Regions from separate parts of the Pseudomonas sp. FW306-02-D09B genome, predicted to be linked through region 1. Evidence: riboswitches for the same ligand, from Rfam matches in the RefSeq annotation. Region 1 holds a riboswitch; the other holds the start of a gene.

Region 1 (3,485 bases):
ATCTGATCAAGAGTGACGAGCTCAACGCCAACTGCGGTCCTGGCGGCAAGATCATTTTCTATACCGGGTTGATCGACAGCCTGAAACTCACTGACGATGAAATCGCCGCAGTCATGGGCCATGAAATCGCCCACGCCTTGCGTGAGCATGGTCGTGAAGCGATGTCCAAGGCCTATGGCATCGAAATGGCCAAGCAGGGCGCCGGTGCCTTGCTCGGGCTGGGGCAGGACACGCTGGCCCTGGCCGACACCGTGGCCAACTACGGCATGACCTTGCCCAACAGCCGCGCCAATGAAAACGAAGCTGACCTGATCGGCCTGGAACTGGCCGCCCGCGCCGGCTACAACCCGAACGCGGCGATCACCCTGTGGGACAAGATGAGCAAGGCTTCCGAAGGTTCGCCGCCAGAATTCATGAGCACTCACCCGGCATCCAGCAGCCGGGTTGCGTCGCTCCAGGCAGCGATTCCGAAAGTCATGCCGCTTTATCTGAAGGCCAAAAAATCCTGAATCCTGAAGTGAGCCACAAGAGCTGAAGTCGTGCAGCTCTTGTGGCGAGGGGGCTTGCCCCCGTTCGACCGGGCTGGCGCTCGAGTGCGCAGCAGTCGCAAAGCCAGCGAGTGCGGTGTATCTGGCGGATCTCGGTTGCAGGGGGGAGGGCTGCTTCGCACCCCAACGGGGGCAAGCCCCCTCGCCACAGTTATCTGCCAGGCAGTGACATGTCAGTCGAGAGTGTTACACCCACCCGCTGCTCTGCATCGCCTTGTACACCGCGACGATGGCCAGGATGAAGAACGCCGATGCTGCCAGGCGGCGGATCAGGGTCAGGGGCAGTTTGTCTGCGGCAAAATTACCCGCCAGCACCACCGGCACGTTGGCAATCAGCATGCCGAGCGTGGTGCCAATGACCACCAGCCACAACTCAGGGTACTGAGCGGCGAGCATCACGGTGGCGATCTGGGTCTTGTCACCGATCTCGGCGAGGAAGAACGCAATCAGCGTGGTCAGGAACGGTCCGAATTTACGCGCAGTGCTGGCTTCGTCCTCATCCATCTTGTCCGGCACCAGGGTCCATAGCGCGGTCGCGGTAAAGCTTGCGGCGAGGATCCAGTGCAGCGTCGCATCCGAGAAGAAACTCCCGAACCAGGCACCGACAGCACCCGCAGCCGCGTGGTTGGCCAGGGTTGCAGCGACGATACCGGCGATGATCGGCCAGGGTTTGCGAAAGCGTGCGGCGAGAATGAGCGCGAGCAATTGCGTCTTGTCACCGATTTCGGCCAAGGCAACGACAGCGGTGGGAACGAGAAGAGAATCCAGCATCAGGGTTTTCCTAAGGGGCGGGTCGACACGGCTATGACACGTACAGCCTCCCCGCCCCGGGTAAGGTGTGCGTGTCATAGGTCTTGTCAAACCCTGCGATCCGTCTGTGCGGTCGCTTGGGTCGCATACGCCATGGTCTGAGGACCAAGTATGTTGACGTATGCCGGACGAGCATGGCGCTCGTGGGAGACTACTCCCCTAGGACGGAGCGGATTCTGCCTAGGCAAAATCCATTCGGCAAGCGCTAATTTCTAGCCGCGCTTGGCCCGGTAGATCCGGAAACCTTGCCCTTCAGCCTTGATCGCACACACACCGAGATGCTCCTCGATCAGCGGCTGATACTTCAGGAAGCTGTTGGCTACCAGGCGAAGTTCGCCGCCGTTTTTCAGGTGTTTGGCTGCTTTTCGCAGCAGATTCTCGGTGGCGTGATAATCGGTGTGAACCCCGACATGAAACGGCGGATTGCTCAGAATCGCGCTCAAACCCATCGGTGCAGCGTCGATGCCATCGCCGGTCAGCACCTCGGCCTCCAGGCCGTTGGCCGCCAATGTCAGGCGACTGCTGGCCGCGGCGAACGCATCAACGTCGAGTAGGGTGACGGTGTTGTGTGGATAACGCCGTTTCACCGCCGCGCCCAACACGCCAGCACCGCAACCGAAATCCAGCAAGTGACCGCTTGGCAGTTTGTCCAGATGTTCGAGCAGCAGCGCGCTGCCGCGATCCAGTCGACCGTGACTGAACACGCCCGGCAGGCTGATCACTTTCAGTGGGCCTTCAGCCAGCGGCAGTTCGTATTCCTGCGCCAGGCTTTCCAGCGATTTGGCCTCGGGCGCATTGGCCACGGTGACCTGCCAGAGCTGGCAGTGGCGGGCGCTGTCGAGCTTGCGCGGTTTGCCGAAGGGGTTCAACTGTTTGGCCGCGCCTTCGATGCCGCTGCGTTTTTCACCCACCAGGTACAGTTCACGACCGGCCAGGCGCGAGGCGAGGGCGTTGAGGATGTAGTCGGTCAGGTCCTTGGATTTGGGCAGGAACACCACCGCCGTTTCAAACTCGCGGCTCGGAGCATTCACGCCAAAGTGGCTGCGCTCGGCAAAGCGGGCGTCCAGCGCTGCCTGGTCGCCTGCGTGCCAGCACCAGCCGTGAGCGTTGGGCAATTTGCCCAGCAAGTCATCGGCGGGCAAACCGGCCAGCAGCAACTCGCCTTGAAACAAATCGGCCTGACGAAGCAGTACTTCACTGCGCGGATCCATACTCTGCTCCTTGAAAAAAAGTGCGGCAGTTTATCAACTGACGACCCGCAGCGCTGTACCGCTGAAGAAGCCTTGGGCGTTTTCGGTCAGTTGACCGACAATCCTCTGTCGCGCTTCGCGGCTGCCCCAGGCGTTGTGCGGGGTGACGATCAAGCGCGGGATGTCGGCGGCCAACAGCGGATTGCCGGCGGTAGGGGGCTCGACACTCAGGACGTCGGTCGCCGCGCCGCCCAGATGCCCGTTGCGCAACGCATCGGCCAAGGCTTGTTCGTCGATCAGCCCACCGCGTGCGGTATTGACCACAAAGGCGCCGGGTTTGAGCAGCGCCAGTTCGCGGGCACCAATGAAGTTACGGGTATGTTCGTTGAGCGGGCAGTGCAGGGTCAGCGCGTCGATTTGCGGCAGCAGCTCATCCAGCGGCAAGCGGTCGGCGCGGGCCGGACGCCCAGGCAATTGGCCGAGCAACACGCGCATGCCAAAGGCTTCGGCCAGCCGCGCGACGGCGCCACCCAATTCACCATGGCCGAGCAGGCCGAGGGTTTTGCCTTCGAGTTCGACGATCGGGAAATCCAGCAGGCAGAATTGTTTGGCCTGCTGCCAGCGACCTTCAGCGACGGCTTTCTGGTAATCGCTCAGGCGGGTGGCGAGGTTCAGCAGCAACATGATCGTGTGCTGCGCCACCGACGGCGTGCCATAACCCTGGCAGTTGCTCACGGTAATCCCTTGGGCGCGGGCGGCGGCCAGGTCGACATTGTTGGTGCCGGTGGCGGCGATCAGGATCAGCTGCAGTTCGGGGCAGGCCTTGAGGGTTTCGGCGTTCAGCGGGACTTTATTGCTGATTGCCACGCTGGCGCCTTGCAACCGTTCGACGATGTTGTCGGGCGTGGTCAGTGAGCGCAGCTGCAAGTCATCGAAG
Region 2 (3,485 bases), on a different contig from region 1:
TCGTTGATTCAGGTGGCGGCGTTTCGCGACAGGGTAGGGATCGGTCGCAAGCGCTGCATCCAGATACTCGAGTTCTTCGACCGGATCGGCTTGACCCGCAGACTTGGCGACCAGCGTCTTATCCGTTCGGACAATGCCCTGGCACAGCGACCTGAGAGCTGACATCAAGGAAGGCAATCGCGTCCGGTGGCGCGGCCGGGCTTCAAACCCGGTTGGGGACGGCAGCCGTTCCCGGGCAGGTTCGACTCCTGCTGCCTTCCGCCATTTTTTTCAAAAACAAGACGGCCCCGGCATCTGGCGATTCGGGGCTGTCTGGTGAGTGGCTTAAGCCGGCAGGTCGGTCATCACCAGTTTGGCGATGTTGAAATAAATGACCAGGCCGGTACCGTCGATAAAGGTCGCGATGAAGGGAGCAGAAACCACGGCTGGATCAATGCGCAGTTTTCTTAACAGCATCGGGATGATCGATGAGACGACGGCGCTCCAGATAGTGATAGCGACCAGCGTCAGGCAGACCACCATGGCGATTTCCGATCCCACTCCCAGCATCCACGCCCGAATCCAGGCCACGACACCGATGGCCAGCGCGATCATGAAGGAAGTGGTCACTTCCTTGCGCAGCACCGTGCCGACATTGCGCAGGCTGACTTCGCCCAGGGCCATGGCCCGTACCAGCGTGGAGGTGATCTGGGTGCCGCTGTTGCCGCCAGTGCCGATCAGCAGGGGAATGAAGAAGGCCAGGGCGATGGCGGCTTCAAGCTGCTCTTCGAATACTTGCAAGATGGTGCTGGTGTAGGCCTCGGCGAGAAACAGCAGCAGTAGCCACGGCAAGCGCTTTTTCCACAAACTCCACGGGCTCGTGCTGAGGTAGGGCGTTTCCAGCGGCAGGCTGGCACCCTGGCGTTGAGCGTCGTCGGTGCCTTCGTCCTGAATCAGCGTCGCGATTTCTTTTTCATACAGCACGCCCAGTAGCCGGCCTTCGCTGACCACGGGAACGATGTCCACGCCTTTCTCGATCAGCTCGGGCGCGACATCGTGCCGGAGCTGATTCGGCGAAACCGAATAGCGGATGGGCAGCATCAGATCGCGAACGCAAAGGTCAGTGTTTTTCTCGGTGAGCAGTGTTTTCACCGACAGCTGGCCATGCAAAGCGCTGCGCGGGTCGGTGACAAAGATGTGGGCCGGAATATCATCGTCCGGCAGTTGCTTGAGCAGATGTTCCCTGGCCTGGATGACCGTCATGTTGCCGGTCACGGTAATGAGCAGAGGGCTCATGTAAGACACTACTGTGTCTTTCAGGCGGATGTCCTTGAAGGTGGAAGGGGTAGCGCTTGCCATTGACATTTGAGGTAGTCCCCATAGCTGTTTTGACCACAAACAGATCTCACACAGGGGCGTAAACCAGAGAAGAGAGTGCAGAAAGCGATCTCCACGTCTAGGTTTTGGCACTGTACAACGTATCCGGGCCATGCTGGCCGGAAGTCACTTGGGCTAAACCTTAATCCGATAGAGCCTGTCTTAACCTTGGGCGTCTCTCGACGTCGTCAGATCAGTGACCTGTGTTTGTACAGGAGCCTCGCCGAACGAGATACTGCAACATTAAATAAACCAGGGCGGTGCCGATCTGGAGTCGGGCAGCGCCGGTGTGAGTTTGCTGCTGTTTAATGACCTCCTGAATAACAATTGCCATTAAAGGGTACTTGATAACTCCCTGAAGGATTACTTCCGGAACAAGAATAAGAGGGATTGCTTTTGCTGTAACCCACTCGATCGATAGTGTTCAGCGTTCATTCAGAAAGTGATGCTGAAGGTCTTTCAAGACATAGCATGTTACAAATACTTGCACCAAACGTTTAAAGTGCCGCACGCTCTAGCTATATATGAGTTTGCAGCAAAATAATGAGGTTCAGAGTTTGAAAACTCGCAACTAAGCCGTTGACGCATTAGTACCTGGTCTTTAGGATCGCCGCTCCCTTGGGGAGTAGCCGCCTTCGTTTCCGGAAGGGGTCACGTCAACATACTTGGCTCGCAAGCCATGGCGTGACCGGTCATATGACTTGGCAAGACCATTGGTGAAGATACCTGTCTGTGGGTCGGACGCGGGTGTCTGAACCATTGGCTCTTGTGTCCGGCCCCTCAGGTTTCCTCATGCATTCTATGCCCATGACGTTTGCGTTGCTGTTGGGCTCCGCGGTTGTCATCTATCTGGCTTGTGAATACTTCGTTAATGGCATCGAGTGGGTCGGTCGCAAACTTGCGGTCGGGCAACAAGCCACGGGGTCCATTCTGGCGGCCTTTGGTACGGCATTACCGGAAAGCGTCATCACGTTTATTGCCGTTGTGTTTGGTGACACGCCAGAGCAGAAATCCCTCGGCGTCGGTGCTGCACTTGGCGGCCCTCTGGTTTTGGCGACGATCGCCTATGCGGTAGTCGGCGTGACGCTGCTGGTGTGTCGTCAGCGCCTGGCGAATACCGAGGCCATCCGTCAGGACTTCAAACGACTCAGCCGCGATCAAGGATGGTTCCTCGTAATCTTTGTGGCAAAGATTGCGCTCGGTCTTGTCGTGTTTGCCTACAAACCTTGGTTGGGTATTCTTTTCCTGGCGGCCTATGCGGCGTATTTCTGGAAGGAAATGCGCGGTGAGCAGGATGAAGAAGAGTATGAACTCGAGCCCCTGAAACTTGCGCCAGGCAAAGCGACTCCGTCGACCTCGGCGGCGGTGATTCAAACGCTTATTGCATTGGCGGTTATCTTTGCGGCCTCTCACTTCTTTGTCGGACAACTCGATGCCCTGGGCCCCATGCTGGGTATCCACCCTCAACTGCTGGCCCTGTTGCTCAGCCCGATTGCTACCGAACTACCTGAAACGCTGAATGCGATCATTTGGGTCCGCCAGGGTAAACACCGACTAGCCTTGGCCAACATCAGTGGCGCCATGATGATTCAGGCCACAGTGCCCACTGCATTCGGGCTGTTCTTTACGCCTTGGGCGCTGGACACGTCGCTGGTTCTGGCGGCGATCATCACCTTGATAGGTGTCGGCGTCATGTTCTTCGCTTTCCGAAAGGGCATCATCTCGCGCTGGCTATTGGCATCGATGGTGTTGCTGTACATCCTCTTTGCAGTCCTTTTGAAGGTTCTTGATCTGGCTTAGCTGTCAGCTCAAGTAGTCGTCCAGGTGGCTGGATTCTTCTGCAAAGCGCTCGACCAGAAAATCCAGAAGGGCACGTACGCGGGGCGCCATGTACCGGTTGCGTTGATACAGGGCATGTACCGGCGCCTCCGCAGTTCGCCACTCCGGCAACAGGATATTCAAGCGTCCTGCTCGCAGGTCCGGGCCAATATCCCACAGCGATTTCATTGCAATGCCGTAACCGTGAACTGCCCACTCTCGGGCGACCGCGCCGTCATTCGTCTCGCGAGCGTTTGCGAGCGGGACCGTATAGTTTTCAACTTTGCCATTGCGGGTGAAGCGCCAGTCGT

Evidence for each region. A riboswitch is a leader RNA that binds a small molecule or an ion and turns the genes downstream of it on or off. The one in region 1 is predicted to bind manganese.
Region 2: it holds a riboswitch for manganese, as region 1 does, so the genes downstream of both, AC3WK5_RS02660 (sodium:calcium antiporter) here and AC3WK5_RS27750 (TMEM165/GDT1 family protein) in region 1, are expected to answer to the same signal.

What each region holds. Positions count from the first base shown of each region.
Region 1 is NZ_JBYSXY010000028.1:6,146-9,630, forward strand. It holds gene AC3WK5_RS27745 (M48 family metallopeptidase) at 1-509, shown strand, start outside; gene AC3WK5_RS27750 (TMEM165/GDT1 family protein) at 735-1,319, opposite strand; yybP-ykoY riboswitch at 1,408-1,531, opposite strand; gene AC3WK5_RS27755 (methyltransferase) at 1,571-2,569, opposite strand; gene AC3WK5_RS27760 (2-hydroxyacid dehydrogenase) at 2,603-3,485, opposite strand, start outside.
Region 2 is NZ_JBYSXY010000001.1:556,612-560,096, reverse strand. It holds gene selB (selenocysteine-specific translation elongation factor) at 1-162, shown strand, start outside; tRNA gene AC3WK5_RS02670 (tRNA-Sec) at 169-264, shown strand; gene AC3WK5_RS02665 (magnesium transporter) at 325-1,344, opposite strand; M-box (ykoK) riboswitch at 1,421-1,595, opposite strand; yybP-ykoY riboswitch at 1,970-2,130, shown strand; gene AC3WK5_RS02660 (sodium:calcium antiporter) at 2,149-3,156, shown strand; gene AC3WK5_RS02655 (LysR family transcriptional regulator) at 3,160-3,485, opposite strand, start outside.